Regions from separate parts of the Rhizobium sp. WYCCWR 11146 genome, predicted to be linked through region 2. Evidence: predicted binding sites of a transcription regulator. Region 2 holds the regulator's gene; the other holds the start of a gene.

Region 1 (15,817 bases), on a different contig from region 2:
TCGTGGCCGACCCAGAATGGCCGCCCAGCCTTCTTTGCCTCGAGCACCCTGGCCACACCCTTGTTATCGCCGCCCGCACTATAGACGCCGATGATGCCGGGCTCGCGCCGGAGGGCCGCGTGCAGCAGTTCCATGGCATTGTGTTCGTCATCGAGGTCGAACATGACCTCGATGAAACGATGGTCGTTTGAACCCTTCTCCGAGAGATAGCTGGAGAAGCCGCGGATCCGCTCCTTATGGTTCTCATAGGCGCCGCTGTGGCAGAGAGCGACGAACGAACCGGGGCGCTGCGCCAGCATGCCCGACATGTAGTGAGCCGCGGTGCGTCCGGCAGCATAGTTGTCGATGCCGACATAGGGCAGTTCGGGGGCCGGACGGGTCATGATCTGAACGACGGGAATGCCGAGACCGGCCGCTTTCCGCACGCTGGTGACGACATCGGCATGGTCGGGCGCAACCACGATCAGCGCCGACCGGCGTGCCGTCGGATTGGTGATGTAACGGGCAAATTGCGCTGGCTCGTTCTCGCGGACGAAGGTGCGGTGAACGGTGATGCTGTCGCCGAGCGAAGCAGCGATGCGCTCGAACGCCCGGTTCAGACGCGAATAGAAGCTGGTCTCCGGGCGAACGAGGATCACCTCTATCCGGATCAGGCCGCGATGGGCGACCGGCAGGCTCTTCCGGTATTCAAGCCGTCTTGCCGCCAGGAGGACCTTCTCCACCGTCTCCGGCCGCACGCCGCCGCGGCCGTTAAGGACGCGCTCGACGGTCGCGGTGCCAACGCCGGCTTGGCTTGCGACATCCTTCAAAGTCACCTTCATCAGGGCTCACTCACTCTCAAAGCTGACACAGCAGAGCATCGGCCTGCTGTGAGGTCAATGATCAAATTTGATCAAGGAAGCAGTGGAGCATGAGGGCGCCGCAGCAGTATCGTGCCAGCAATCCGGGAGGAGCACCGGACGGTCCAAAACAACCGAGATCAAGGATCGTTCGCCGGCGCGAAGCGGCCGGGGATGACGGAGGAGCCAGATGAAGATCGCACTCGACCCGCATATGCACCGTCACCTCAACCTGCGCGACCTCTGCCGCAAGGCAGCGGAGCTCGGTTATGAGCATATCGAGCTTTCACCGCGCGACGATTTTCTGCCCTGGTGGGTGCGCCCGCGGGCACACAAGGAACGCATCGCGGAATTCAAGGCGGCCCTGAAGGATCACGGCGTCCAGCTCGCCTCGATCCTGCCGATGTATCGTTGGGCGAGCCCGCATGAGGACGAGCGGCAGGCCGCGGTGCGCTACTGGAAGGAAGCAATCGCGATCGCCGCCGAAATGGGCTGCGATACGATGAACTCGGAATTCGGCCGCGGGCCGTCGCCGGATCGCAGCCACCGCGCCAGCTGCTGCGGCGGCATACATACCCACGAACACAGCGAGGCTGCCTGGTGGCGCTCGATAGAAGAGCTCGTTCCGGTGTTCGAGCGCGAGGGCGTCACGCTCAACATGGAACCGCATCCGGAAGACTGGTGCGAAACGCTGCATCCGGCGATCGACATGCTGAAGACCATCGGCTCGAAGAACGTCAAATTCCTCTACTGCGCGCCGCATACCTTCTATTTCGGCGACGATATGGCGCGGATGATCCGCGATGCCGGCCCGCTGATGGCCCATGTGCATGTGGCCGATACCTATAATCACAAGGCCTCATCCGGGCTGCGCTACATCATCAATCCGCCGGGCGCGAAGGTCACCATCCATCAGCACATGGATATGTACCAGGGCGAGATCAATTGGGATGTCTTCTTCTCCTCGCTCGCCGCGGTCGGGTTCGACGGCATCATTACCGCCTGCGTCTTCGGCTGGGAGGAGCGCGCCGACGATTCAGGCCGCTTCATGCGCTCTGAAATCCAGAAATATGTCGACAAATACTGGCCCGGGAAACTTGGCTGATCGTCAACATCCGCCCCGGCACCCAATATCAGGAATAAAACCGTGACCATCACGATTACGACAGCCCCCTGCTGCTGGGGCGTGGACGACGTCAACAATCCAAACCTTCCCGCCTGGGAACGCGTCTTCGACGAGGCGGCAGCGGCCGGCTACGGCGGCCTCGAACTCGGGCCTTATGGTTACGTGCCGCTCGACGATGCGCTCGTTACAAAGGCGCTCACCGAGCGCAATCTCTTCATCGTCGCCGGCACGATCTTCGACGATCTCGTCTCTCCTGAAAATCGGGAGACGTTGCTGCGGCAGACGGAGGAAATCTGCGCCGTCATCACCAGGCTGCCGCAGCCAGAACAGGTGGCAGGCCAGCGGTTCAGGACCCACTATCTCACGGTCATGGACTGGGGGCACGACGAACGGGACTATGCCGCCGGCCATTCCGATCGTGCGCCGCGTCTCGACGACAAGGCTTGGGCCGGGATGATCGCCAATATCACGGCGATCGCCGAACTCGCTCAGCGCAAATACGGCGTGCGCGCCGTCATCCACCCGCATGCGGGTGGCTATATCGAATTTGCTGATGAGATCGAGCGGGTGGCAGGTGACATTCCGCAGGAGGTCGCCGGCTTCTGCCTCGACACCGGCCATAGCTATTATGCCGGCATGGATCCCGTCGAGATGCTTCGCCGCTATGCTGACAGGCTCGACTACGTCCACTTCAAGGACATCGACCAGACAGTCTTCGACCGTGTGCTTGGCGAGAAGATCCGCTTCTTCGATGCCTGCGGACAGGGCGTGATGTGCCCGATCGGCCGCGGCGTCATCGATTATCCCGCCGTCAAGCGAACGCTCGAGGAGATCGGCTATCACGGCTTCATCACCGTCGAGCAGGAGCGTGATCCGAGGAATGTCGCCGGCAGCCTCGAAGATGTGAAGCAAAGCCGCGATTACCTCAGGTCGGTTGGTTTTTAGGGAAAAGATGATGACGAATGACAGGCGAAAGCCGATCCGTTGGGGCATGGTCGGCGGCGGCAAAGGCAGCCAGATCGGCTACATTCATCGCTCGGCGGCGCATCGCGACGACGTTTTTGCCCTTGCGGCGGGCGCCTTCGATATCGATCCGGAACGCGGCCGCGCCTTCGGCGTCGATTTCGGGCTCGACGAAGCCAGGAGCTACCGGGACTATGCGGCGATGTTTGCGACTGAGGCCAGGCGGGCTGACGGCATCGAGGCCGTGTCGATCGCAACACCCAACAACACCCATTTCGCGATCTGCCAGGCAGCACTCGAACATGATCTGCATGTGATCTGCGAAAAGCCGCTCTGCTTCACGATCGCCGAGGCCGAAGAACTGAAGACGCTGTCCCAGGCGCGCGGCCGGATCGTCGGCGTGACCTATGGCTATGCCGGCCACCAGATGATCGAGCAGGCGCGCGCCATGGTCAGGAATGGCGATCTCGGCGAGATCCGCATCGTCAACCTGCAATTCGCCCATGGCTTCCATAGCGCTGCGGTGGAGGAGCAGAACCCCTCGACGCGCTGGCGCGTCGATCCGAAATTCGCAGGCCCCAGCTATGTGCTCGGCGATGTCGGGACCCACCCGCTTTATATCGCCAAGGTCATCCTGCCGCACCTGAAGATCAGGCGTCTGCTCTGCACCCGCCAGAGCTTCGTCAAAAGCCGAGCGCCGCTCGAAGACAATGCGGTGACCCTGATGGAATATGATAATGGCGCGATCGCCACCATCTGGTCGAGCGCCGTCAATGCCGGCTCCATGCACGGCCAGAAGATCCGCATCGTCGGCTCGAAGGCCAGTATCGAATGGTGGGACGAGCGGCCGAACCAGCTCTCCTACGAGATCCAGGGCGAACCGGCCCGTATTCTCGAGCGTGGCATGGACTATCTCTATCCCGAGGCCAGGATCGACGACCGGATCGGCGGCGGCCACCCGGAAGGTCTCTTCGAAGCCTGGGCGAACCTCTATCGCCGCTTCGGCTTTGCCATCAACAGAGAGCGCGGCCTCGCCCCTGCGGGGATCGAAGAGCTCGTCTTTCCCGACGTCGATGCCGGACTGGAAGGCGTGCGCTGGGTCGAAAACTGCGTACGGTCCGCCGACGCCGGCGGGATCTGGCTGGACTATCGCTAAGTCGTGAACTGCGGTGCGGCGCTGTGCTCAGATAAGCGGGTCGTCATCTTCCGCCGCCTGCGGCGCGCGGCGACGCGTGCTGTCGTTGGCGGCTTTCTTAGGCCCCTCGGCGGCTGCCTCGCGGATTTTCTTGACGCTTTCGCCGGCGTCTTCTGCGGCTGGCTGCGGGTCGTTCTTTTTCACGAAACGGATCATGGGTCATTTCCTACTTTAACAGTGGGCGCGCTCCGCACATACATCGGAGCGCTCTGGAAAAACGGTGTCAGACGGCAAGCGCAGTGGCGCAGCCTTGGACACTTCGGCTATCGGCTGAAGTCTGGCCGGGCATGGTCGCCCAACCGCCGGCTTCAACGAACTGACGCTGCTTGTAGCCTTCGGTAATCGCCTTGAACTCGATCAGTTTAGCGCTCGCATCCGGCGCCGCCTTGAATCGCTCGACGCAGATGGCCGACGCCAGTTCTCCGCGTGCGGTTTCGCTGGCGGCGGCTGCCGCTTTGCTTGATGTGCCGCCTGTGACCCAACCTCCCCAGCTGAAGCCGATGATCATCGTGGCGATCGCCGTGACGACGCAGGCCCAGGCGAGAAGCGTCTTGGACGGCTGGTAACTGTCGAAACGCTGGGTAATCGATGTCTTGCTGCTGCTCTGTAAGGACATTGGAATTCTCCCTGTCTGTTATTCGGGTTGTGCCGTCCGGCGACGCCGGAACGGTCAAGCTGGCCTCAGTATCCCATAGCGCCCATGCCGCCATTTCCGGCAGCAGGCGCAGAATCTTTCGCGGGAATGTCGGCGATCATCACCTCGGCGGTGATCAGCAGCGCCGCGATCGAACCAGCGTCCTGCAGAGCGGTGCGCACGACCTTGGCAGGATCGACGATGCCGGCCTCGATCATATCGACATAGGTCTCCGTCTGTGCGTCGAAGCCCTGATTGTGATCATTGCTGTCGGCGAGTTTGCCGACGACGATGGAGCCTTCGAACCCGGCATTGTCGGCGATCTGCCGGATCGGGGCTTCGAGCGCCCTCAGCACGATCGAGATGCCCGCCGTCACGTCGGCGTTCTCCCCGGTCAGGCCCATGAGCGCCGACTTGGCGCGCAACAGTGCCACGCCGCCGCCGGGCACGATGCCCTCTTCGACCGCCGCACGGGTGGCATTCAGCGCATCGTCGATGCGGTCCTTCTTTTCCTTGACCTCCGTCTCGGTCGCGCCACCGACGCGGATGACCGCGACGCCGCCGGCGAGTTTCGCCAGGCGTTCCTGCAGTTTTTCCTTGTCGTAGTCGGAGGTGGTGTCCTCGATCTGCGCCTTGATCTGCTGGATGCGCGCCTGGATGGCCGCTTTGTCGCCGGAGCCGTCGATGATCGTGGTGCTTTCCTTGTCGATCAGCACGCGCTTGGCGTGGCCGAGCATATCGAGCGTGACGTTCTCGAGCTTGATGCCGAGATCCTCGGAAATCATCTGGCCGGCGGTCAGCACGGCAATGTCTTCGAGCATCGCCTTGCGGCGATCGCCGAAGCCCGGTGCCTTGACGGCTGCGACCTTCAGGCCGCCGCGCAGCTTGTTGACGACAAGCGTCGCCAGCGCCTCGCCTTCAACGTCCTCCGAGATGAGGAGCAGCGGTTTGCCGGTCTGTACGACGGCTTCCAGGATCGGCAGCATCGCCTGCAGGCTGCCGAGTTTCTTCTCGTGAACGAGGATATAGGGTTCCTCCAGTTCCACGCGCATCTTCTCGGCATTGGTGACGAAATAGGGCGAGAGATAGCCACGATCGAACTGCATGCCCTCGACGACATCGAGTTCGGTCTCGGCGGTTCGCGCCTCTTCGACTGTTATGACGCCCTCATTGCCGACCTTGTCCATCGCACTGGCGATCATCTCGCCGATGGCGGCGTCGCCATTGGCGGCAATGGTGCCGACCTGCGCGATCTCGCCTGATGACTTGACCTTCATCGCCCTCGCCTTGATTTCCTTGACGACGGCGATAACGGCGAGATCGATGCCGCGCCTCAGATCCATCGGGTTCATGCCGGCAGCGACGAGCTTTGCGCCTTCGCGGAAGATGGAGGCGGCGAGCACCGTTGCCGTCGTCGTGCCGTCGCCGGCAAGGTCATTGGTCTTCGAAGCCACCTCGCGCACCATTTGCGCGCCCATGTTTTCGAACTTGTCTTCGAGCTCGATCTCCTTGGCGACGCTGACGCCGTCCTTGGTAATGCGCGGTGCGCCATAGGCCTTGTCGATGACGACGTTGCGACCCTTCGGGCCAAGCGTCACCTTGACGGCATTGTTGAGCAATTCGACGCCGCGCAGCAGGCGGTCGCGCGCGTCGGTGGAGAACCTGATTTCCTTGGCAGACATGATATTTCTTCCCAGTTCGGTCTTGAGTTGCGGGTCACAAATTCGACCCTCAGGCGGCTTTGCCGGCGGCCGCTTCGGTCTTTTCGACGATGCCCATGATGTCGGTCTCCTTCATGATCAGAAGGGTTTCGTCATCGATCGTGACCTCGTTCCCCGACCATTTTCCAAACAGAATGAGATCGCCGACCTCGACATCGAGCGGGACGAGATTACCGCCTTTGTCGCGCAGGCCCGGGCCGACTGCGACCACTTCGCCTTGCTGCGGCTTCTCCTTGGCGGTGTCTGGAATGATGATCCCGCCCTTGGATTTGACATCGCCTTCCGCACGTCGAATGACGACGCGGTCGTGAAGTGAACGGAATTTCATAGAGGTCTTTCTGCTGCCGGCGCGTAGGGCGGCTGCAATTCATAAATAGCACTCGTGGCACTCGATTGATAGGAGTGCCAAGAAATATTGTTCACGCGGGGAATTTCTTTAAAAATTCAGGAAATCAATTTGAGCGGATATTTTGTAATAATCAGGAAATGAATAGAATTTTCACGCCATCGCGCTCAATTTTATTTAACGTGTCGTTGAGTTAATTTAGCGTTTTTCATAGATAAATCCGAATTATCTTGATTTAAACTCAATCGAGGCGCAATGATAGGTCTCGTCGATTTGGCCGACTTGGCTTCGCGGTGTCAGAGACCTACGACCCGCCATCACCACTGAATTTTCGATAGCAATCTATGACGTCGTTCCGGCGTTGATTTCGCCTATTCCGATCCGGAATGAGCTTGGCGCTGACCGCGGATGTACCGGCAGCATCGAGTTCGTCCGGTTCGGATCTCAACGATACAGGAAACGCATCGGTGTCTTCCTGCAGAGGCCTCAGCCGTGACCAGTCGCACCACACAAACCGTCGTCCGCTTTTCATCCCCGTTCCGCCTGCCCGGTTTCGACGGGGCGCAGCCAGCCGGAGAATACCGCGTCGATTATGACGAGGAATTGATCGATAGCGTTTCCAGGCTTGCCTGGCGACGGGTCGGCGCCTTCATCCACCTGCCGGCGATCGCCACGCAGAGTTCGACGCAGCAGATGATGCCTATCCCCCTGTCAGCTCTCGAAACCGCGCTCGAAAAGGACCACAAACCGTCATGACCGCTACGCGCATCCCGCAACGCAATGGACGCTCGATCCGGCGCGAGGCAGCAACGCATATCTTCAAAGTGGGGCAGACTGTCCGAGTGAAGGACGGGTTCCTGGTCGTTCCCTCGAAGCTCCCCGACACATACCGCATTACCGCCACGCTGCCTCCGAGAGGAAATGTGCTGCAATACCGCATCCGCAGCGACGATGAACGTCATGAGCGCGTCGCGACGGAAGACAGTCTGGAACTGGTAAACCTATCGCCCGCCGGCAGCGGCGCAACACTGATCGAGAGGACGTTTGGCCATGGCCACGGCCCGAATGACGAAAGGTTGACATCGTGAACAGCCATGAAGACGAAGCCGAACGAAGACGGAATGCCTTTGCCGTCGGCACATGGGAAAACAAATGTGGCGCTTCCGGCCGCTACTCCATGGAGATCGAACACGACCGCCGGATCGAATCCGCCCGTTCGTCGACCGTCTATCGTGTCTCAGCAAACGTTCCAGTGCATGCCGACCATGCCGTGCCCGGCAAGAGCCGTTCGCAGGCCGGGAAAGACATGATGTCCTTCAATCTTCTCAACATAGGATACCGGAAGGAATGGCTGAGGCTGTCGGACGCCGCCCGGAGTGAGACCCCGCCGGTTCAACCATGGCGCTAGCCTTTCTGAACCAAAGCCGCAGCTTCGATGCGGCGAGAAATGCTGTGCGCTTCGTCGGCCATGACGGCATGTTCCAGGTGTTGTTCTTCATCGAGGTTGGCGCGCTGGCGAAATCCGACATGACATTGCAAAGAACCGAACCCTCGGAAACGAGGTGGCTTTCGGCGTTCGACGCCCTGCGCAACTCCATTCAGGACGTGGCACACAAAGCCTATTCCTACCACCGCCGCGCCTTCTATACTCTAACTGCGGCGGATTTCCGCTAAGCGGATCCGGACGCGCGGGAACGCTCCATGTTGATCCGTTACGGCTATGAAATCACGCTGACCTGCCCGCAGCCGACCGCATTGGTATGCCTGTTGTCGGTTCATGATGATCGTGCGGCCGACATCAGAATTCCGGAAACGGTCTTCACCACCCCTGATGTTCCAACTTCGACTTATCGCGACCTCTTCGGTAACCGGTGTCTTCGGCTGGTTGCCCCGGCGGGCGACCTGACCATATGGGGCGATGCGACGATCGAAGACGACGGCGAACCGGACAGGTCGCTGCCAGGCGCCAGGGAACTCCCGGTTTCGGAGTTGCCGGATGATTGCCTCGTCTACCTGATGGGCAGCCGCTATTGCGAGACGGATCGTCTCAGTCAAATTGCTTGGGATATGTTCGGCACCGTCTCACCCGGCTGGGGCCGCGTTCAGGCGATCTGCGACTTCGTTCACGGCCATATCCAATTCGACTATCTGCAGGCGCGATCGACGCGGACAGCCTTCGAGGCGTTTCACGAACGTGTCGGCGTTTGTCGCGACTTTGCGCATCTCGCGGTGGCGTTGTGCCGGTGCCTCAACATTCCTGCCCGATATATCAATGGCCATCTCGGCGACATCGGTATTCCCGTCGTCGATCCGATGGACTTCAGCGCCTGGATCGAGGTCTTCCTCGACGGTGCATGGCATGCATTCGATCCGCGCAACAACACGCCGCGGATCGGTCGTATCATCGTCGCACGCGGGCGCGACGCCGCCGACATACCGCTCATCAATTCCTTCGGACCGCATGTGCTGAAGGCGTTTCGAGTCTGGACCTATGAGGTGACGAACCTGGAGCAGATGCAAAGCGTCGCCGAAGGCGCTGTTTAGAACGAGACCTGGACGGATGCGGCAATGTCGGCCTCAGGCTTTGCCGCAGGCGCCAGCTGTCGCAGGATTGCCTCTCCCACACACTTTGGCGCGACGTGCTTTAGAACGGCGGTTGAAAGATGTCGGCGTCGTGCCATCTTGGGTGTGAGCAGTCATTAGCGGAAGATAAGGAGTTTCGCAGTCCATGTTCGATCATATTTCCATCGGCGTAAAAGACCTGGAAAGAGCCCGCCGTTTCTACGATGCGGCGCTGGCGCCGCTCGGATATGAGCGCCTGTCCAATTCCGACACCACGATCGGCTACGGCCCGGACACGGTCGGGCTCTGGGTGATGCAGGTCGAACAGCCTGTTGTTGCCGACATGCGATCGGGGCTGCATTTCTGCTTCGTCGCGCCTGATGAGGCGGCGGTCGATGCCTTTCACGCGGCGGCCGTCGCATCCGGCGGCACGGATAATGGTGAACCGGGTGTGCGGCCGGATTATGGGCGCTTCTATTACGCCGCCTTCATCATCGACCCAGACGGCTACCGCCTCGAAGCGTATTTTCACAAAGGCGAGCTATAACGGACCGTCAGGCAGCGGCTCTCGGAATGGATACGCAGCAGCCGGAGGCTTCGAGCGCTCTATTGGCTACATCGATGAACAGGCGACGGAACCAGCGCGCCCGGCCGTCCGTCTGGTCGACTCGGCGATAAAGCATCGTCACGGGATCGGCCGGCAGCGAAAGCGGCGGCTCGCAAAGCATCAGCCCATGTAACTGCGCCATGCAGCGACCGATCGATTCCGGCACGGTGGCAATGGCGGGCATCGCCTTCAGCACCATCGGCAGAGCGGAAAAGCGCGGGACGGTCGCCACCACCTGTCTCACATCGCCGGTGCGGTTCAGCGCCATATCGATACCGGTCGAGGTGTTGCCTTCGAACGAGACGGTGACATGCGCGACATTGGCGAAATCCTTGAGGCTCAACGGCGCCTTCAGCCCGAGCTGAGCTTCATCGTAGATGCAGATCGAGACTTGGTCGAACAGCGGCGCGCGAATGTGCCAGGAGGCGGGCTCGTCGTGCATCGCAACGCTGAAATCGAAGACGCCTTCATCCAGCCGGCGTGCGGCATCGCGCTTTTCGGAAGCGATACCGATCAGCCGGGCGCCGGGTGAAAGCTGGAGAAGACGGGCGGCAAGCGGGCCGAAGAAGGCCGATTCCAGATTGTCGCACATGCCGATGCGGAACTCGCCCTGCCAGCTTGCCGGATCGAACTCGGCCTGCGGGCGGATAGCGCGCTCGATGCCCGACAGCGCATCCTCGATCGCCGGGGCGATGGACAGGGCGCGCGGCGTCGGCTGCAGGCCGCGGCCGACACGTACGAATAGTTCATCGTCCAGCGCCTCGCGCAGGCGCCGCAAGGCAGCCGACAGACCCGGTTGGCCGAGCAGCAGCCGCTCGGCGGCGCGACTGACATTGCGCTCCTGCATCAGCACCGAAAAGGCCAGCAGGAGATTGAGGTCGATCTTGCGAAGGGTGACATCATTCATCATCGTCAGTAATACCTGGCATGGCTACTATCAATTTGCAATAGGAATGGAAGCTGTACATTTTCTCGTTCCCTGCCGCCCGGCAACCTCCCCCGATGAGGCGGCAGCAAAAAAGGAACGATTTCGATGACTCTTTCCAAATCGCCAAGCGGAGCGGGGCTGGCATTGCTGCTGCTCTGCGCCGCCAATTTCCTCGACGCCATGGACGTCTCCACCATCGGCGTTGCCTTACCTGCCATCCAGGCCGAACTCGGCATGGAGGCGACATCGCTGCAATGGGCCGTCAGCGCCTATGTGCTCGGTTATGGCGGCTTCCTGCTGCTCGGCGGCCGGGTCGCCGATGTCTTCGGCCATCGCCGCGTCTTCCTCTGGTCGCTGGCGATCTTTGCCGCCGCCAGCATCGCCGGCGGCTTCGTCAACAGCGGCCCGACGCTGATCGCCGCCCGATTGGTCAAGGGCATTGCCGCCGCCTTCACCGCGCCTGCGGCGCTTGCGCTGCTGCTCTCCGTCTTCGGCGAGGGAACGGCACGGGCAAGGGCGCTCGGGGTCTTCTCCTCCACCGGCGCCGCCGGCTTTGTGCTCGGCATGGTGCTCGGTGGTGCTGCGACGATTATCAGCTGGAGGGCGACACTGGTCATGGGCGCGCCCGTCGCCATCCTGACGCTTTTTGTTGCGCCACTGGTGCTGCCCGCCGACCCGAAAAGGACAGGACCGCGGCCGGCCTTCGACTGGGCCGGCGCGCTAACAATAACCCCCGGGCTGCTGCTCTTCGTCTTCGGCATCACCAATGCCGCGGCCGCCGGCTGGCAGGCTTTTGCGACCTGGGGTTCGCTCGTCGCGTCGCTGGCGCTGATCCTGCTCTTCCTCGTGGTCGAAGCGCGCCATGCCGATCCAATGGTGCCGCTCGGCATGTTCCGCCGGGCCAAGCTCCGGCATGCCAATGCCATTGCCGCCCTCTTCCAGGGCGCCTATGTCGGCTTCCAGTTCCTGGCGACGCTCTATTATCAGAACGTCCTCGGCTGGTCGGCCTTCACCACCGGCTTCTGCTTTGCGCTTGGCGGCGTCTTCGTGATGTTCCTGGCGCCACGTTTTGCGACGCTCGCGCAAAATCGCGGCGCCACCGGGCTGATGGCGGCGGGTGTCGGCCTGCAGGCGTTCAGCTATATCTTCTGGGTGACCGCACTCGGACATGTCGACCCGATCCTGCTCGTGCTGTTCTCGCAGATCCCGCTCGGCCTCGGCTACGCCATGACCTACCCCTCGGTACAGGTCGCGGCCCTTTCCGACGTGGAGGACGGCAAGTCGGGGCTCGCCTCCGGACTGCTCTTCGCCTCCTTCCAGATCGGCGGCGGCATCGTGCTTGCGGCGGCCTCGGCAGTCTTCGGCGCCGCACCGCATTTCGGCTGGAACCCCTATGTCGCCGGCATCGCTTTCGTGGCGCTGCTTGCGGTGGCGATTACCCTGCTTGCAGCCGCCGGTCCGCGGACGTCGGCCGCCCGGAGACCCAGCTATCAGGCGGCGGAATGACCGTTATCGGCCCGCACCCTGACAGGTGCGGGCTGCTCATGAACCGGAGCGACAGCTGCAAAGAATCCCGTTGCGTTGCCTGGGTGAAAGGCGCATGGTCGCAACTTCGGCAGCCAGTGTAAGGGCGCTGCCGACTGAGGGTTTTTATACCCTTGCCCCGATGAAAGGAGGACCGATGTCTTCCACTTTCGAAAAGTCGCATCTGACTTCGTCCGATCTCGACATGCTGCAAGGCGTGCTCGACGATGCCGGCTACGACGCCAAAATCCTGATCGGCAACGAACGTGTCTTCAACGTCGCCGCCATACTATTGATCAGACTGTTCGAAGAGGGCGTCACCTCGCCGGCCATGCTCTCACAAGCGCTGGAACACCATTTCGGCAAGCTGAAGACGCCGCCGAAACCGGTAACCCCCGTCTTTAACCGATATGCAATACAGGGATTGCCCCGCGAAAGACGCGCCGCCGGCTAGAGCATGATGCCGAAAAGTGTGAGCGGTTTTCGGACGACATCATGCTCTCACTGATGTTCTAGCGGCAAACGAGCCGCCCGGCTCCGAAGGAATATCGTGCGAAAAACCCTCTTGCTTTGTATCTGCGTCGCAGCGGCCGGTTATTTCGGATGGGTGCAATTCGGGGCTTACCAACAACGCGAGCAGGCTAGAGATCTTGCCGACATCGACAGGGAGCGCCGGGTGGCGCTCCTGGAAATCGATGGCTGCCGGGCAAAAGTGGATCTGCTTCTGTCGATGACAGACCGACTGCTCAAGGCCGGCGGCATGCTGGTGCCGCTCGATATCGGAAGGGACATCGAACTCTGTTTGGCCCGCGGCATCATGTCTGCATCAGGCCGCGCGGAGATGGAAAGAACGAAGCTGATCCGCCTGTTTCCCGTGAATGACTAAGCGCGTCGGAAGATTCATCCCTCGCGCTTTAGCCCTGTTGTTTCGCACGCCGTTATCGCTAAACCGCTGCCCAGTTTTGCGCGGCTCACTTTATCCCCTGTGGAAATATGGCTTTCCTGCGGCGGTGGCCTTAATGGCACCTCAATTTTACTCTACAAGGAGGGCTCGCTGATTTGGCCGATGCGGCATTTGCGGTGACCGGGTTTCCGGCCCCGCCATTTTCCCGATCGCGAAAGCATGGTGACGTCCCGTCTCAACGTCGGGTTTGGCTTTCGGTGACCTCTCCGGTCATCCGCCTCCAGACAGCGATGCGGTTTCAGCAGGCATCATTTTCATTCCATCCCTGCGGCCCGGTGTTGTCGGGTTGCCCCTCATGACGATCCCGCGATCTCCGATCGCGACCGACAAGCGGGGCGAATACCACGCAGGCTGCGGCTTTCAATTTCGATCTAAAGGGAGATTTTATCGATGGCAAAAGGACAGGTAAGAAGCAATCGCGAGGTCCGGAAGCCGAAGAAGGACAAGCAGGCAGCGAAGGTGGAAAGCACATTCGCCAATCAGATGAAGACGGCGACCAAAACCGCTCCGCAGGGCAGTGCTCCAAAGAAATAGAACCTCTTATCGAGCCCCCGCTCCGCCCCCGTGCGCATAACAGCGCAAGTGATAGCGCGTCTTGTCGGACGCGCCGCGCTCCGGCGTGACACCATCACCCATTGACATGTTTTCAGAAAAACAGGAATTGCTGTAACCATGACCACTCTTCATACGATGTACCACTTCGACTATCCGCTCTTCCTCATTCGTTCGGCCGTGGTGATTGCACTCGGCTTTTCGGCGATCGCCGCCTTTCACGGCGTCACTCTGTGATCGAATCTGCGCGCCGCAGCGAGTGCGAGGAAATCCAAGTGGCCCCTATGGGTGAGCCCGACGACAACCCAGAGCGATCCGAAAACCCGGATCGATCCGCGGAGCAAGCGGCGCTTTTCGCTGAAAAGCGCTGGCTGAAGATCCTTGCCGGATATCGCCAGCCGCGGGCCGGACGCAGCGCCTTCGAGCTTGCCGTCACCGCCGTCCCCTTCGCGCTGTTCTGGGCTGCCGCATGGGCAGCGGTTCATTACAGCTTCTGGCCCGGCCTGATCCTCGTCCTTCCCGCCGCCGCTTTCCTGCTCCGGCTGTTCATGATCCAGCATGATTGCGGCCACGGCTCGTTTTTCGCCCGTCGCCGCGTCGACGACTGGGTTGGACGCACGATCGGCATCCTGACGCTGACACCTTACGACTATTGGCGCCGCGCGCATGCGGAACACCACGCCTCGGCCGGGAACCTGGACGAGCGCGGCGTTGGCGACATCGAAACGCTGACGATCGCCGAATATAACGCGCTGTCGCGCTGGGGCCGGCTCGGCTATCGGCTCTACCGGCACCCGATCGTGATGTTCGGGATCGGACCGGCATGGCTGTTCCTCTTCAAGCAGCGCCTGCCTTTCGGCATGATGCGCTCCGGCGCCCTGCCCTGGATCTCGACCATGGCGACCAATCTTGCCATCGCAGTGGTCGCCGCGCTGCTGATCTGGGCGGTCGGGATCGTCCCCTTTTTACTGGTGCATCTTCCGACCGTGCTTCTGGCAGGTGCTGCCGGCGTCTGGTTGTTCTACGTCCAGCATCAATTCGAGGAAACACATTGGTCGAAGGAGCCGGACTGGCAGTTCCAGCATGCGGCCCTGCACGGTGCCTCGCATTACGACCTGCCGCCGGTGCTGCGCTGGATCACCGGCAATATCGGCATCCACCACGTGCATCATCTGTCGAGCCGGGTGCCGTATTACCGGCTGCCGGAGGTGCTACGAGATCATCCTGAGCTTGCCGATCTGGGCCGCATCACGCTCATGGAAAGCCTGCGTTGCGTCAAGCTGGTGCTGTGGGACGAACAGACGAAACGACTGGTCTCGTTTCGTGAGGCCGCGCGGCTTGCCGCAGCATGATGACGGGGCGTTAGAGCGGTTTAGCTTTCACGGAAGCGCAGAGCCGCTCTGACCTTTTGCCTGCATCCAATTCCAGGGAAAGCCGCCTCCTTCCCTGGAATTGTTTAGCGGTAGCCTGTCACATCCGCCGGCCTGCCCGGATCCTGCACTTCCACCATGTAGCGCCAGCAATCCGGCCGCGAACCGTCGATATCGTCGAAGCCATAGGTCTTGGCCACTCCGCCGCTCGACAGCGACTGGCCGTTCCAGCGGGCGCGGTCGGGGTCGGCGGCTATGGCCGCAACGGCCCGGCCGACGAAGCGCGGGGTTTCGGAAATGGCGAAATGCGGCTGCACCGTCGTCGCCTCGCGCCAGTTCTCCTCGCGAACACCATAAGCATCCAGCATCATTTCAGAACGCAGCCAGCCGGGCGTGATCGAAACGGCGGTGGCGCCGTGTTTTTCCAAATCTTGCGCATGTGCCCAGGCCATGCGGGTGACGCCTGTCTTGACCAGGTCGTAAAAG
Region 2 (15,817 bases):
TTTCATGGCGCCGACGCCTGTCGTCGAGCCGTAGACCGGCATGCCGGAGGCAATCGCATCCTCGACGACCTCGCGGGCGATCGCGATGCGGGCCATGCCTGTCGCCGAAGCCGAAATCGCAGCCTTGCCCGCGCCAATCGTCACCATCTCGGCAAAACCGAGCGGTCGTCCGGAAAGTTCGATGCCAAGGCGTTCGTGCTTCATGTGCCTATCTCCTTAAAAGTGAGACTAAGCGAGCCCTCCGTCATATGGGATATCCCAAATGCCGAACACAGCATGTTTTTGGCAGGCGGTCAGCTCAGCATCCAGGCAATATAGAGAAGCGTCAATGCGATGACCCACAAAGCAATCTTGGCCGAGCGGTTGTGCCGCGCTTCGGCCTTGCCGATCGCCTCCGCCGTCTCAGCATCGAAGCGCAGCCCGTGCTCGCTCATATGCAGCAGCTGATGGTGGAATTTTTCGGTCTTTGCTGCGATTTCCGGCACGGCTTCGGCGAGCTTGACCGCCGCCTTCAGCCCGTCCTTGAGATCGGTGGCGATCCGCTTCGGACCCAGATTGGTGCGGATCCAGTCGCCGACGACAGGCTCGGAGGCCTTCCACATGTTGAAGCGCGGATTGAGCATGCGCGATACGCCTTCGACCACGACCATGGTCTTCTGCAGCATCACCAGCTCCGGCCGCGTCGCCATGTCGAAAAGTTCGGTCACTTCGAACAGCAGCGTCAGCAGCTTGCCCATCGAGATCGTCTCGGCCGGCTGTCCATGGATCGGCTCGCCGATTGCCCGGATCGCCTGGGCGAAGCTCTCGACATTGTGGTGACCGGGCACATAGCCGGCCTCGAAATGCACCTCGGCGACGCGGATATAGTCGCGGGTGATGAAGCCATAGAGGATTTCGGCGAGGAACCGCCGCTCCTTCTTGCCCAGCCGCCCGACGATGCCCATGTCGACGGCGACGATCATGCCGCCCGCATCGACGAAGAGATTGCCCGGATGCATGTCGGCATGGAAGAAGCCGTCGCGCAGCGTGTGGCGCAGGAACGACTGGATCAGCGTATCGGCAAGCAAGTTGAGGTCGTGGCCGGCAGCGCGCAGGCCCTCGACATCGGACATCCGCGTGCCGTCGATCCACTCCATGGTGATGACGTCGCGCCCGGTGCGCTCCCAGTCGACCTTCGGCACGCGGAAACCCGGGTCCTTTTCGGTATTTTCGGCGATCTCGGAAAGAGCGGCCGCCTCCAGGCGAAGATCCATCTCCACCTTCGTCGTCTGCTCCAGTGTCTTCGTCACCTCGACCGGCCGCAGCCGCCGGCTGGACGGTAGGAAACGCTCCTGCATATGGGCAACGAGATACATCGCCTCGATGTCATGGGCAAAGCGCTGGCGCACGCCGGGCCGCACGATCTTGACGGCAACCTTCTTCCGGCCCTCGGCACTATCGACCTCGGCCGGATGCACCTGCGCGATCGAGGCGGCGGCGATCGGATCGCCGAAGCTTGCATAGAGCTCGCTGATCGGACGTCCGAGCGAGCCTTCGATATTGGCCTTGGCGGCTGCCGAGGGAAAGAAGGCCATCCGGTCCTGAAGCTGCGACAGGTCATTGGCGAATTCGACGCCGACGACATCCGGCCGCGTCGCCAGGAACTGCCCGATCTTCACATAGGAGGGACCGAGCCGCTCGACAGCCTGGGCCAACCGGTCGCTGCGCTTTTGATGCCGCGCCTTGCTTCGCTCGAAAATCGTGACGAAGGATTTGGCGAGCACGACCGGAGGCGGCAGCCCTTCGGAAGGAAGGGCTGACACGACACCCTCACGCACGAGCACCCAGCCGACGCGCCAAAGGCGGAAATATGCGCCGAAAGTACTCATGCAGGCTGGCCTGCTTGCAAATACGCGGCCAATCTCTCCACCCTCATTCCTGTGCTTGTCACAGGAATCCAGCCACCGCGCGTCTGCGCGGTGATTGACTCAATAAAGTGTGAAGTGTCTTTCGCGCCCAAGGACTTGGACGCGCTGGATTCCTGTGACGAGCACAGGAATGAGGGAAAGCGCGTGGCCTGCGTCATGCGTCAGAGCTTCCAGCCGGAATGGAGTGCGGCGATGCCGCCGGTATAATTGGTGAAGGTGACACGCGAAAAGCCGGCCTGGCGGATCATTGCCGCGAAATTCTCCTGGTTCGGGAACTTGCGGATCGATTCCACCAGATATTGGTAGGGTTCGGCATCGCCGGTGATCGCCTTGCCGAACTGCGGAATGGCGTTGAACGACCAGGCGTCGTAGATCTTGTCGAGAAGCGGCATATCGACTTCGGAAAATTCCAGCACCAGCAACCGTCCGCCGCGCTTCAGGACGCGATAGGCCTCAGACAGCGCCGCATCGATCCTCGGCACGTTGCGAATGCCGAAGGCGATCGTATAGGCGTCGAAGCTGCCTGCCTCGAAAGGCAGTTCCTCGGCATTCGCCTCGACGAAGGTGAGATTGCCGGAAAGTTTTTTCTTTTCCGCCCGCTCGGCGCCGACGCCGAGCATCGAACCGTTGATGTCGAGCACCGTGGCATGCGCCTGTCTGCCCGAGGCCTCGACGATGCGGAAGGCGATATCACCAGTGCCGCCGGCAACGTCGAGTATCTTGTAGCCAGGCTCCTTGCGCGGGTTCAGCGCCGAGATCATCGCATCCTTCCAGGCTCGGTGCATGCCCATCGACATGACGTCGTTCATGATGTCGTAGCGCTTGGCGACCTTATGGAACACCTGGTTGACCAGGCCCTGCTTCTGGCCATCAGGCACTTCGCGGAAGCCGTAGGAGGTCTCCATACCGCCGTCGGCGGAAGTGCGGCTTTCTGACATCAGACTGCTCCGTTCCTGAAGATTCGGGCGCGGCGGCCATAGCGAAAGACCGCGCGCGACGTTATCTATGGGCCGCATTCTCCGCGGCACAATGGCGCTATAGCGCACATCGTCGCCGGTTGAAACACGTTAGAGATAGATGGGTTAAGATGCCGGAATTGCCAGAAGTCGAAACGGTGAAACGCGGCCTGACGCCGGCGATGGAGGGCACCCGCGTCACCAGGCTGGAGCTGCGCCGCGGCGACCTGCGCTTTCCCTTTCCCGACGCTTTCGCGGACAGGGTTTCCGGCCGCACCATCGTCGGCCTTGGCCGCCGCGCCAAATATCTGCTGGTCGATCTCGACGACGGCAACACGCTGATTTCGCATCTCGGCATGTCCGGTTCTTTTCGCATTGAGGAGGGCCATATCGACGAGGGGGCTGCCTCCGGCGTGCCGGGCGAATTCCACCATGCCCGCTCGAAGGACGAGAAGCACGATCACGTTGTCTTCCATCTGCAAGCGGCCAGCGGCCCCCGCCGCGTCGTCTACAACGATCCGCGCCGTTTCGGCTTCATGGATATGGTGGGACGCGCCGATCTCGCCGCCCATCCCTTCTTCCGCGATCTCGGCCCAGAGCCGACGGGAAACGAGCTCAGCGCCGCCTATCTGGCCGAACGCTTTCGGGACAAGGCGCAGCCGCTGAAGAGCGCGCTGCTTGACCAGAAGAACATTGCCGGTCTCGGCAATATATATGTCTGCGAAGCATTGTGGCGCGCGCATCTTTCGCCGATTCGCGCCGCCGGCACGCTGGTGACGGCGACTGGCCGGCCGAAGACGCAGCTCGACCTGCTCGTCGCTTCGATCCGCGACGTCATCGCCGACGCGATCGCCGCCGGCGGATCATCGCTGCGCGATCATATCCAGACCGACGGATCGCTCGGCTATTTCCAGCATTCCTTCTCCGTCTATGATCGCGAAAGTCAGGCTTGCCGCACGCCCGGCTGCGGCGGTACGGTCGCCCGCATCGTCCAGGCGGGTCGCTCTACCTTCTATTGCGCCACCTGCCAGAAATAAGCCTGCCAGAAGTTAAGAGTGAGAAACCGGGAGAACAGCATGGCCTATGAAACCCTGATCGTCGAAACCCGAGGCAATGTCGGCCTCGTCACGCTGAACCGCCCGCAGGCACTGAACGCGTTGAACTCCGCTGTCCTGAAGGAACTGAAAGAGGCCTATGCCGCCTTCCACGCCGACGAGACGGTCGGAGCGATCGTGCTGACCGGTTCCGAGCGCGCCTTTGCTGCCGGCGCCGATATCAAGGAGATGCAGCCGCTTGAGTTCGCCGATATCTATAAGAGTGATTTCATCAGCGGCTGGGATGAGGTCGCCAAGGCGCGCAAGCCGGTGATCGCTGCCGTCAGCGGTTTTGCGCTCGGCGGCGGCTGTGAGCTCGCCATGATGTGCGATTTCATCATCGCCTCGGAGACGGCGAAGTTCGGCCAGCCGGAAATCACCCTCGGCGTCATTCCCGGCATGGGCGGCTCGCAGCGGCTGACGCGCGCCGTCGGCAAGGCGAAGGCAATGGATCTCATCCTGACCGGCCGCATGATGGATGCGGCGGAAGCTGAACGATCGGGACTCGTTTCGCGTGTGGTGGCGCCCGATCGCCTGCTCGAAGAGGCTTTTGCCGCAGCCGAAAAGATCGCTGCGCTGTCGCGCCCCTCGGTGATGATGGCCAAGGAGGCGGTCAACCGTGCATTCGAGACGACGCTGGAGGAGGGCTTGCGTTTCGAGCGCCGCCTGTTTCACAGTCTCTTTGCCACGGACGACCAGAAAGAAGGCATGGCCGCCTTCGTCGAGAAGCGCAAACCTGCTTTTACGCACCGTTGAATGCTTTTCGGTGCTTGCCGGTGGTAAAGCTTGAAAATCCGCGTTGACGTGGGCCGGCTTTAGAGTTATATGCCCGCCCACGGTTCGGAAAGCCGGTTTGGTTTTCCGCGATTGCTCCCGCATTGCTGGATTTTGTGGCCGCAGGGCCCGCGGTAATGGCGGAGTTTGTTCGAATTCTTGAGAGAGGCATCCATGGCCAATACAACTTCGGCGAAAAAAGCGACCCGCAAGATCGCCCGCCGTACCGACGTCAATAAGGCTCGTCGCTCGCGCGTTCGTACTTTCGTTCGCCAGGTCGAAGAGGCCATCGCATCCGGTGACGCCGCCAAGGCGAAGGAAGCTTTCCTGGCGGCTCAGCCCGAGCTTGCCCGCGCCGCCAGCAAGGGCGTGCTGCATTCCAACACGGCATCGCGCAAGGTCTCGCGTCTGGCTGCTCGTGTGAAGGCTCTTTCGGTCACCACGACCGCGTAATCTTCCGTTAAGGACTTCTTCTTTATGATTAGCCCGGTAATTTTACCGGGCTTTTTCGATTCCGCCGATCAGCCCCTGCATGGTTAATCTCACGACTGTTTCGTGTCAGCACCATGACAGGAAAAGGCGTTTAAAAACAATGACTTGCGCAAGGATGCTTTTGCACTGCGCGACTCTGCCCCAAGCTTCCGGGACCACAGGCGAGTCAAGAGGATTTTATTTTTTTTCTTTCAATGCGTGTCAAAATAGCCCGAACGGGGGAATCTCTTTGATTCAACTGCGATTCTTTTTTGACGCTGGTGTGACGCCCGAAAACGGCAGGCGGAGTCAATGGCCGCTTGTTAATTTTGCGTAAAATTCATCGTTGATATTGCCGTTTGATCCTGCCTAAATGGCTTTCAACAAAGGGCGCGGACATCACCTGCAGAGGCTCAGTTTTAACTGCCACGTCGGCAGGGCGATGAGTTTGTGCCTTTTGTTACGGAGCCCTGCGCTTCCGTTTTTTCAAGCACTCGACGGATTTGAGCCGTAACGTGGCTGTTACGGAGCGGGGATGTTTTGTGCCTTCAGTGGCCGCACGTTTAAGGCGAGGCCGCCGGAGAAGGTAAAGTAATATTGCGTTCGGGCTGGTCGGCCGAAAACGAGGTTCGACCGCCAGCCTGACATGGAAAGCCGATGAAGGTTGCCGCATGAATGCGGCCCCTGCAACGGAGTTCTGCGTCGGTCCCATTGAGGGGCCAGTGTTTTGAGTGAACCGGCAGGCGAGCGGCTCATGAGGATCCGTCAGCCCGCCAAAGCGGGGAATGATCGGGCGGCCGTTTTAGCGGATGCCGCCCGGTGGAATTGAAAGGCGGCATTATGCAGATGAATACGATGACGACGGGCGGGCTCGACAATGGGGATGCTGCACCGCAGACGTTCGGCTCCATTCGCCTCGAAGTGGGCGAAGCAAAGGCGGAAATGAAGCAGAACGTATTGTTTGAGCGCGTCAGCGCGCGCTTGAAGGCCCAGGTCGGCCCTGACGTCTATGCCAGCTGGTTTGCCAGGCTGAAGCTGCATTCGGTCTCGAAGAGCGTGGTTCGCCTTTCGGTTCCCACGACCTTCCTGAAGTCATGGATCAACAATCGTTATCTCGATCTCATCACCGGTCTGTTCCAGGCCGAGGATCCGGAAATTCTGAAAATCGAAGTCCTGGTACGCACGGCAACGCGCCACGGCACGAAGGCGCTCGATGAGGCGGTCGCGCCGGAACCAGCCGCCCCCACGCAGATGCGCCGCCCGACAAGCGCGCAGCCGGCCGGTCAGGCCGTCCAGCAGGCGGTTTCGGCTGTTGCCGCCGCAAGGCCAGCAAGCTTTGGCTCGCCGCTCTTCGGTTCGCCGCTCGATAGCCGCTTCACCTTCGACACCTTCGTGGAAGGCAGCTCGAACCGGGTCGCACTTGCGGCTGCAAAGACCATCGCAGAAGCTGGTCAAGGCGCCGTGCGCTTCAACCCGCTCTTCATCCATTCGACCGTCGGCCTCGGCAAGACCCATTTGCTGCAGGCGGTCGCCAATGCCGCGGTGCAGAACCCGCGGGCTCTGCGTGTCGTCTATCTGACGGCCGAATATTTCATGTGGCGCTTTGCCACCGCGATCCGCGACAATGATGCGCTGACGCTGAAGGATTCGCTGCGCAACATCGATCTCCTGATCATCGACGACATGCAGTTCCTGCAGGGCAAGATGATCCAGCATGAATTCTGCCATCTCCTGAACATGCTGCTCGACAGCGCCAAGCAGGTCGTCGTTGCTGCCGACCGTGCGCCCTGGGAGCTGGAGTCGCTCGACCCCCGCGTTCGCTCGCGCCTGCAGGGCGGTGTCGCGATCGAATTCGACGCGCCGGATTACGAGATGCGTCTCGAAATCCTCAAGCGTCGCCTTGCTGTCGCCCGGCTCGAAGATCCGTCGCTCGAAATTCCGGCCGAACTGCTCCAGCATGTCGCCCGCAACGTCACGGCCAGCGGCCGCGAACTCGAAGGCGCCTTCAACCAGTTGGTCTTCCGCCGCTCCTTCGAGCCGAACCTGTCGATCGAACGCGTCGACGAACTGCTCGCCCATCTGGTCGGCTCCGGCGAGCCGCGCCGTGTGCGCATCGAGGATATCCAGCGCATCGTCGCAAGGCACTACAATGTCTCGCGCCAGGAACTGGTGTCGAACCGCCGCACCCGCGTCATCGTCAAGCCGCGCCAGATCGCCATGTATCTGTCGAAGACGCTGACGCCGCGCTCCTTCCCGGAGATCGGCCGCCGGTTCGGCGGGCGCGATCACACGACCGTGCTGCATGCGGTGCGCAAGATTGAGGAGCTGATTTCGGGAGACACCAAGCTTTCGCACGAAGTCGAGCTTCTGAAGCGCCTGATCAACGAATAATCGACTAGTTTTTCCGAAAAATCGACGGCCGGAAGCGATTCCGGCCGTTTTCCTTTATAAGTTTTTTATTCTATACCTCCCGCGCATCCAGTGCATGTCAAAGACTGAAGCGCCAAAACGGCGCGTGGGAGGAATGAATGAGTTTCGAAAAGATCGCCGTTCTCGGCCTGGGCAAGGTCGGACGGCTGGCGGCGACGCTGTTGCATGAAGGCGGCTTCGATGTCATCGGCGTCGACGCGCAATTGCCGCTGAGCGACGTCCCCTTCAAGTGCCGCACCGGCGATATCTCCGACCCCCAGGTGATCGGCGAACTGCTCGCGAATGTCGAGGCGGTGCTCTCCTGCCTGCCCTATCATTTGAACATCGAGCTGGCGCGTGCCGCCCATCTTGCCGGTATCCATTATTTCGATCTGACCGAAGACGTTCCCACAACCAATTTCATCATCGAACTGTCGAAGACCGCCCGCGGGCTGATGGCGCCGCAATGCGGCTTGGCGCCGGGTTTCGTCGGCATCGTCGGCGCAAGCCTGGCCGACGGCTTCGATCGCTGCCGGTCGATCCGCATGCGCGTCGGCGCCCTGCCGCAGCATCCGACCGGGCTGCTCGGCTACGCCTTCAACTGGTCGCCCGAGGGCGTCGTCAACGAATATCTGAACGACTGCGAGGTCATCGAGGGCGGTGTGCGCAAGCTCGTCTCGCCGATGGAATGGCACGAGACCGTCTATGTCGGCGGCGTCAAGCTCGAAGCCTTCACGACGTCGGGCGGCCTTGGCACCATGTGCGATACGATGCTCGGCAAGATCGACAATCTCGACTACAAGACCATGCGTTATCCCGGCCATATGGAGCTGATGAACTTCTTCTTCCACGAGCTGTTGATGCGCGACAAGCGCAAGCTCGCCGGCGAGATCCTGACCAATGCCAAGCCGCCGGTTGAAGACGATGTCGTCTATGTCCATGTCGCCGCCGAGGGCACCGAGAATGGCAGCCTGCGCCGCAAGGAGTTCGTGCGCGCCTATTACCCGATCGAGATTGCCGGGGCGCGCCGCACGGCGATCGCCTGGACGACGTCTGCCTCCGTCGTCGCCGTCATCGAGATGGTCCGCGACGGTCTGCTGCCGGCGACCGGCTTCCTGCACCAGGAGCATATTCCGCTGGAGATGTTTTTGAAGACACCGACCGGCAGCCTCTTCAAGGCCGGTGCCACCAGCCACGGCTGAGAAATGCCCTCAGGTGCGGCGGCAATATCGATGCCGCCGTGCCGCAAATCCAGCCCGACGCGTCAGCAGGCGAGATCGGCGACGACGGAATCGAGGATCAGCATGCCTGATGGCGTGCAGCGCAGGCGTGAATTGCCGATCCGCTCGATGAATTTGTGTTCGAGCAGGAATTCCTCGCGTTTCGGGTCGAGGTCGCGGCCCGAAAGCTGCTGCCAGCGGGCAAGATCGACGCCTTCCCTCAGCCGCAGCCCCATCAGCAGCAGCTCGTCGGACTGCTCCTCGAAGCCGAGCCGCTCCTCGTCGAGAATGCCGTGCCCATCACGCTCGACCATGTCGAGCCAGGTTTCCGGCTTGCGCTCGGTCGCCGTCGCGAGCTTCTCCGGGCCACGCGTCAGCCGGCCATGGGCGCCCGGGCCGATGCCGGCATAGTCGCCATAGCGCCAGTAGGTCAGGTTATGCCGGCTTTCGGCCCCCGGCCGGGCATGATTGGAAACCTCATAGGCCGGCATTCCCTCACGCGCGGTGATCTCCTGCGTCGCCTCGTAGAGCAATGCCGATTGCTCGCCATCCGGCACGATCAGCTTGCCGGCCTTGTGCAGGCCGTAGAAGGGCGTGCCTTCCTCGATGGTCAGCTGATAGAGCGAAAGATGATCGACCGCGTAGGAGATCGCCTCCTTCAGTTCCGTTTCCCATTCCTCGACCGTCTGATTGGGTCGGGCATAGATCAGGTCGAAGGACATGCGCGGAAAGATGTCGCGCGCCAGCCTTATCGCCTTCAGCGCGTCGGCGACATCATGCAGCCGACCGAGGAATTTCAGATCCCGGTCGTTCAGCGCCTGCACCCCAAGCGAGACGCGATTGACGCCGGCCGCCCGATAACCGCGGAACCGTTCGGCCTCGACGCTCGAAGGGTTGGCCTCCATGGTGATCTCGATGCCATCTGGCACATGCCAGTGCCGTGCAATGCCATCGAGAATGGCCGAGACCGTTTCCGGCTTCATCAGCGAGGGTGTGCCGCCGCCGAGGAAGATGCTCGTCACCGTCTTCGGCCCGCTGATCGCCCGGATCGTCGCCATCTCCGTCAGGAAGGCACCCGTAAAACGCTCCTGATCCACCGGCTGGTGGCGCACATGGCTGTTGAAGTCGCAATAGGGACACTTCGCCGCGCAGAAGGGCCAATGTACATAGACGCCGAAGCCCGGCTCGCCGGTATCAGGCAGCAGAGCCGCGTCGCGCGAGATGCTTGGCGTGTCGAAATTGACCACGGACCGACTCTATGCCTCCAGGCAGGTTTCAACAAAGAGTTTGAAGGCGCGGGCCCGGTGCGACAGCGCTTGCGGCTTGCCGACGTTCCAGCCGTGTTTTTCCTCGCCGCTCATTTCGCCGAAGGTGATGTCGTAGCCCTCGGGCTGGAAGATCGGATCGTAGCCGAAGCCCTGCGTGCCGCGCGGCGGCCAGACGACGCTGCCTTCCACCTCGCCGCGAAACAGCTCCGTATGCCCATCCGGCCAGGCAAGGCAGAGCACGCTGATGAAACGCGCCCTGCGCTGTTCCGGCTTTGTCGCGCCCGCGTCCTGCAGCGCCTTTTCCACCTTGGCCATCGCCATGTCGAAATCGCGCGTGCCGTCTGCCCTCTCCGCCCAATTGGCGGTGTAGACACCGGGATCGCCGCCAAGTGCATCGACCACCAGCCCGGAATCGTCCGACAGCGCCGGCATGCCGGCGGCATTGGCCGAGGCGACCGCCTTGATCGTCGCATTCTCCTCGAAGCTCGTGCCCGTCTCATCCGGTTCGACGAAATTCAGCTCGGCGGCCGATTTGGCGGTGAAGCCGAGCGGCCCGATCAATTCCTGGATCTCGCGGATCTTGCCGGCATTGTGGCTGGCGACGACGATGGTCTTCGTTTCAAGCTTGCGCATTCAGATATCCTGTTCGATGCCCCAGATTTTAGCCTCCGCGCATTCCAGGCTGTTGCCATCAGGATCGCGGAAATAGATCGAACGGCCGCCGTTCGGCCAGTGCACTTCGGATTCGATCGCAACGCCCGCCGCGGTCAGCCGCTCGGCCATGGCATCGATATTGCGGCCGGACACCCGAAAACAGGCATGGCCCTGGCCGCTCGTGCCGTGCGGCGGCACCTGCAGTGCTTCAGGCGCCGGCGGCTTCACCGTTTCCTCGGGATTGAAGATCAGGAGAACGCCCGGCCCGCAGCGGAAGAAGACATGCCGGTTGGCGGCGCGGGCGATCTTTTCAAGCCCGAGAACGTCTTCGTAGAACGTCTCGGCCTTATCGAGATCCCGCGCATAGAGCGCCGTTTCCAACATGCCTTCCAGCATGGGGTTCATCCTTCGACGGCTTGCTTCTGCAGCGCCACGAGTTCGCCGATGCCGTTTCTGGCAAGCAGCATCAGCGAGGTGAATTCGCCCTCGCTGAACGGCGTGCCTTCGGCCGTGCCCTGGATCTCGACGATCCCGCCGGTGCCCGTCATGACGAAATTCGCATCGGTCTCGGCCGAGGAATCCTCGAGGTAATCGAGATCGATCACCGGCTGGCTGGCGAAGATACCGCAGGAGATGGCGGCGACGTGATCCTTCAGGACCCGGTCGACCTTGATCATGTTGCGGCTTTCCATCCATTTCAGGCAGTCGTAAAGCGCGATCCAGCCACCGGTGATCGAGGCGGTCCGCGTGCCGCCATCGGCCTGGATGACGTCGCAATCGAGCGTGATCTGCCGCTCGCCGAGCGCCTGCAGGTCGACGACGGCGCGCAGCGACCGACCGATCAGCCGCTGGATTTCCTGGGTGCGGCCGCCCTGCTTGCCGGCGGCGGCTTCGCGCTTCATGCGTTCGCCGGTCGCCCGCGGCAGCATGCCGTATTCGGCCGTGACCCAGCCCTTGCCGGTATTGCGCAGCCATGGCGGCGTCTTTTCTTCGAGGCTCGCCGTGCAGAGCACATGCGTGTCGCCGAACTTCACCAGGCAGGAGCCTTCCGCATGCTTGGAAAAATTGCGCTCGAACGAGACCTTGCGCATCTGGTCGATTTTTCTGCCTGAAGGCCGCATTCTTATCTCCTGGGGTTTATTTGACCGCTTCTACGATTGGCGGCGCTCATTTGCAAATTCCCTTTTGCCACGGGTGTGAGTTTGACTTACTTTTCGGGAAGTATCATCAGCACGGGTTCGAAAGCTTCATGGGCATCAGGTCGACGTCGGTTTCGGATGCCGTAGCTGCGCTGGACGAGCGCTCCAGGGAAATTTTTCGTCGCATCGTCGAAGGTTATCTGGAAAGCGGCGAGCCGCTCGGTTCACGCAACCTGTCCCGTATCCTGCCGATGTCGCTGTCGCCGGCCTCGGTGCGCAATGTCATGAGCGATCTCGAAGAGCTCGGCCTGATCTATTCGCCGCATGTCAGCGCCGGCCGGTTGCCGACCCAGATCGGCCTGCGCTTCTTCGTCGACGCCTTCATGCAGGTCGGCGATCTCTCGGCCGAGGAGCGCGCCAACATCGACCGCCAGGTGCGGGTCGAAAGTGGCGGCAATCCCGTCGAATCGATGATGAACGAGGCAAGCCGCATGTTATCCGGCATTTCGCGCGGCGCCGGCCTCGTCATCACCTCGAAAAGCGATCCGGTGCTGAAACATGTCGAGTTCATCCGGCTCGAACCGACAAAGGCGCTGGCCGTGCTCGTCGGCGACCATGATCAGGTGGAAAATCGCATCATCGAGCTGCCGGCGGGCGTCACCTCCTCGCAGCTGACGGAAGCTGCGAATTTTCTCAATGCCCATATGTCCGGCCAGACCCTGCCGGAGCTTCGCAAACAGTTAAGCCGGTTGAAGGACGACGTCCGTCACGAGCTCGATGCCCTGTCACGCGATCTGGTCGAGCGCGGCATTGCTGTCTGGGCCGGCAGCCCGGACGAGGGAAAGCCCACGCAGCTGATCATCCGCGGCCGCGCCAACCTGCTCGAAGGCCTCGCCGGCGCCGAGGATCTCGACCGGCTGCGCCTTCTGTTCGACGATCTCGAGAAGAAGGACAGCCTGATCGAGATCCTCAATCTCGCCGAAAGCGGTTCGGGCGTGCGCATCTTCATCGGTTCGGAAAACAAGCTCTTCTCGCTGTCCGGCTCGTCGCTCATCGTCGCGCCCTATCGTGACGACGACGATCGCATCGTCGGTGCCGTCGGCGTCATCGGCCCGACGCGGCTCAATTATTCGCGCATCGTGCCGATGGTGGACTACACAGCCCAGCTCGTCTCCCGCCTTTCGCGCAATCAGCTTTGACGCGCAGCTATCAGTCACGCGGAATTTTCGCTTCTTTGTCACGCAGACTTGATTTTTTTCGGTCAAACCTCGATATCGGGCGCATCTGAAGACACCAACCGGAGACCGTCATGACCGATGACACGACGAAAAACGGACCTGACGCAACTGCGGCCGATGCCGCAGCCGACGCTGCCGCCTACGTCGAGAACGAAACTGCGCAGCAAGAGCCCGCCCAGCCGGACCCAATCGAGCTTCTGAAAGCCGAAAACGGCGAACTGCGTGACCGCTATCTGCGCCTTGCTGCCGAGATGGACAATCTGCGCCGCCGCACCGAGCGCGAAGTGAAGGATGCCAAGTCCTATTCCGTCGCCGGCTTTGCGCGCGACATGCTCGCCGTGTCCGACAATCTGCGTCGCGCGCTCGATGCCATCCCTCCGGAGACCAGGGCTGCGGCCGATGCCGGCCTGAGCACGCTGATCGAGGGTGTCGAGATGACCGAGCGCGCCATGCTGTCGGCTCTCGAGCGCCATGGCGTTCGCAAGCTGGAGCCGGTCGGCCAGAAGTTCGATCCGAATTTCCATCAGGCGATGTTCGAGGTGCCGAACCCGGACGTGCCGAATAACACGGTCGTCCAGGTCGTGCAGGCCGGCTTCACCATTGGCGAGCGCGTGCTGCGCCCGGCCATGGTCGGTGTCGCCAAGGGCGGTCCGAAGCCGGCCGAAGCCGAAACCAACTCTGTCTTCGACGAAAAAGACGCCTGAGATCGTTTCCTTTCCTCCTCGCGAGGAAGGGAAATCGAAGTTTTAGATGCGGGCGAAGCGTTCGATCAGCAGATCGAAGAAGCCGTCCGCATCGACATGGCGCATGACCCTGGCATTGCGCTTGCGCTCGGTCACGTGCCACCAGTCGACGACCGTCATGCCGACGGTAAGTTCGGACTGGACCTCGATCTCGACATTGCAGTCCCGGCCCTGGAAAAGCTCCTGCTTCAGCAGGTAGGCGACAACGGTCGGGTCGTGCAGCGGTCCGCCGTCGGAACCGTATTTCTCGATGTCGAACCGCTCGAAGAATTCCAGCATCTCGACCATGGCCTTTGCCGGCGCCGTGCCGATTTCGGCCATGCGCTTCACCCGGTCCTTGCGGGTCAGCAATTGATGCGTCACGTCAAGCGGCATCATCACGATCGGAACGCCTGAGCGGAAGACAATATCGGCGGCCTCGGGATCGACATAGATGTTGAATTCGGCTGCCGGCGTGATGTTGCCGCCCTCGAAGAAGCCGCCGCCCATCATCACCAGCTCGCGGATGCGGGGGACGATGTCGGGCGCCTTCTGGAAGGCCATGCCGATATTGGTGAGCGGCCCGAGCGTACACAGCGTCACCGTGCCTTCCGGCTCGCGGCGCAGCGTCTCGATAATGAAGTCGACGGCATGGCCGGGCTGCAGCGCCATCGTCGGTTCGCTGAGATCAGGACCGTCGAGGCCGGTCTTGCCGTGCACATGTTCGGCCGTCACCAGCTTGCGGGCGATCGGTGCGTCGGCGCCGGCGAAAACCTTGGTCTCCGTCCGGCCGCAGAGCTCGCAGACGATCCGCGCATTGCGGCTGGTGAGCGAAAGCGGCACGTTGCCGGCGACCGTGGTGATCCCCAGAACCTCCAGCTCATCGGGACTGCCGAAGGCAAGCATGATGGCGGCCGCGTCGTCCTGGCCGGGATCCGTGTCGATGATGATCTTTCTTGCGCTTGCCATTCCGATCGTTCCATCCTCGCACTGCGTGTTATCGGGCATGCACCGATTTCTTCACGTCCCGTCACAAATCAGCACATTCCGCGCGGGCATGTTTTGATGCGAGGCAGCAGACGCTTTGTCAAGGAAAGAGCCTGACGCCACCGCCTTAAATTGAGAGGCCGACGCCGGCACGTCGCGCCCCATGCCTTGCAGCGCCGGGCTCCTCTCCCCATATTAGCGGCATCCGGATGCTGCCCTTAAGGTCCGGGATGGTCGCTTGCATCAAGGACTTGAAAAGAGATGAGCCGCATTACCCCTTTCGCCAGCCCGCTGCTTCTGGGTTTCGATGCCATGGAAAAGACGCTGGAGCGCATTTCCAAGGCGAGTGACGGATATCCGCCCTATAATATCGAACGCATCGCCGCCGACACCGGCGCGCCGGAACGTCTGCGCATTACCCTTGCCGTGGCCGGCTTCAGCGAGGAGGAACTCGATGTCTCCATTGAGGAGAACCAGCTTGTGATCCGCGGCCGCCAGGTCGAACACGGCGAGCGGGACTATCTTTATCGCGGCATCGCCGCCCGTCAGTTCCAGCGCACCTTCGTTCTTGCCGACGGCATGCAGGTGCTGGGTGCGGCCCTGAAGAACGGTCTGCTCTCCGTCGATCTAATTCGTCCGGAACCCGCGCGCATGGTCAAGAAAATTAACATTTCGGTCTCACAGTAGCACAACGGTTTGTCGAACCGTTGGTCCCTTCTCCCGGAGGAACAGGAATGTTGATGAAAGAAGCCACGTCTCACTTGACCAAATCCGAGCTTGCCCACATCGGCAACGGCGAGGTCGCCTATATCAGAAAAATGCGCACCGATGAGGTCGCCAAGTGCTTTCCCGAGGCGCCGGATATCGATCCGAACGTCGATCTCTGGGCACTCTTCGGCGCCGACGGCACGCCGATCCTTTTGACGGACAATCGCTCCAGCACCTTTTTCAAGGCTGCAGAGGACGAATTAAAGACGG

Evidence for each region. The regulator HrcA, encoded in region 2, represses chaperone genes, less so after heat shock. The targets are predictions, from matches to a motif close to GTTAGCACTCNCNNNNNGNGAGTGCTAAC.
Region 1: a site for HrcA is predicted at 6,860-6,888, ahead of groES (co-chaperone GroES). Genes of this name have one in related genera too.

Annotation. Positions count from the first base shown of each region.
Region 1 is NZ_JACCEY010000038.1:47,188-63,004, forward strand. Features, by position in the region: gene HX899_RS29480 (LacI family DNA-binding transcriptional regulator) at 1-821, opposite strand, end outside; gene HX899_RS29485 (sugar phosphate isomerase/epimerase family protein) at 1,030-1,944, shown strand; gene HX899_RS29490 (sugar phosphate isomerase/epimerase) at 1,987-2,910, shown strand; gene HX899_RS29495 (Gfo/Idh/MocA family protein) at 2,918-4,084, shown strand; gene HX899_RS29500 (hypothetical protein) at 4,112-4,279, opposite strand; gene HX899_RS29505 (hypothetical protein) at 4,347-4,739, opposite strand; gene groL (chaperonin GroEL) at 4,805-6,439, opposite strand; gene groES (co-chaperone GroES) at 6,489-6,806, opposite strand; gene HX899_RS35310 (hypothetical protein) at 7,317-7,580, shown strand; gene HX899_RS29525 (hypothetical protein) at 7,577-7,912, shown strand; gene HX899_RS29530 (hypothetical protein) at 7,909-8,232, shown strand; gene HX899_RS29535 (DUF1488 domain-containing protein) at 8,223-8,498, shown strand; gene HX899_RS29540 (transglutaminase family protein) at 8,526-9,368, shown strand; gene HX899_RS29545 (VOC family protein) at 9,553-9,933, shown strand; gene HX899_RS29550 (LysR family transcriptional regulator) at 9,941-10,903, opposite strand; gene HX899_RS29555 (MFS transporter) at 11,027-12,427, shown strand; gene HX899_RS29560 (hypothetical protein) at 12,522-12,899, shown strand; gene HX899_RS29565 (hypothetical protein) at 12,996-13,331, shown strand; gene HX899_RS29570 (hypothetical protein) at 13,800-13,943, shown strand; gene HX899_RS29575 (fatty acid desaturase) at 14,246-15,313, shown strand; gene HX899_RS29580 (SDR family oxidoreductase) at 15,418-15,817, opposite strand, start outside.
Region 2 is NZ_JACCEY010000031.1:150,273-166,089, reverse strand. Features, by position in the region: gene HX899_RS25145 (aromatic amino acid lyase) at 1-204, opposite strand, end outside; gene ubiB (2-polyprenylphenol 6-hydroxylase) at 294-1,868, opposite strand; gene ubiE (bifunctional demethylmenaquinone methyltransferase/2-methoxy-6-polyprenyl-1,4-benzoquinol methylase UbiE) at 2,069-2,845, opposite strand; gene mutM (bifunctional DNA-formamidopyrimidine glycosylase/DNA-(apurinic or apyrimidinic site) lyase) at 2,995-3,900, shown strand; gene HX899_RS25125 (enoyl-CoA hydratase) at 3,940-4,713, shown strand; gene rpsT (30S ribosomal protein S20) at 4,906-5,184, shown strand; gene dnaA (chromosomal replication initiator protein DnaA) at 6,043-7,593, shown strand; gene HX899_RS25110 (saccharopine dehydrogenase family protein) at 7,731-8,813, shown strand; gene hemW (radical SAM family heme chaperone HemW) at 8,876-10,078, opposite strand; gene rdgB (RdgB/HAM1 family non-canonical purine NTP pyrophosphatase) at 10,088-10,732, opposite strand; gene HX899_RS25095 (VOC family protein) at 10,733-11,158, opposite strand; gene rph (ribonuclease PH) at 11,155-11,874, opposite strand; gene hrcA (heat-inducible transcriptional repressor HrcA) at 12,003-13,091, shown strand; gene grpE (nucleotide exchange factor GrpE) at 13,202-13,834, shown strand; gene HX899_RS25075 (nucleoside hydrolase) at 13,877-14,821, opposite strand; gene HX899_RS25070 (Hsp20 family protein) at 15,101-15,526, shown strand; gene HX899_RS25065 (DUF1150 family protein) at 15,574-15,817, shown strand, end outside.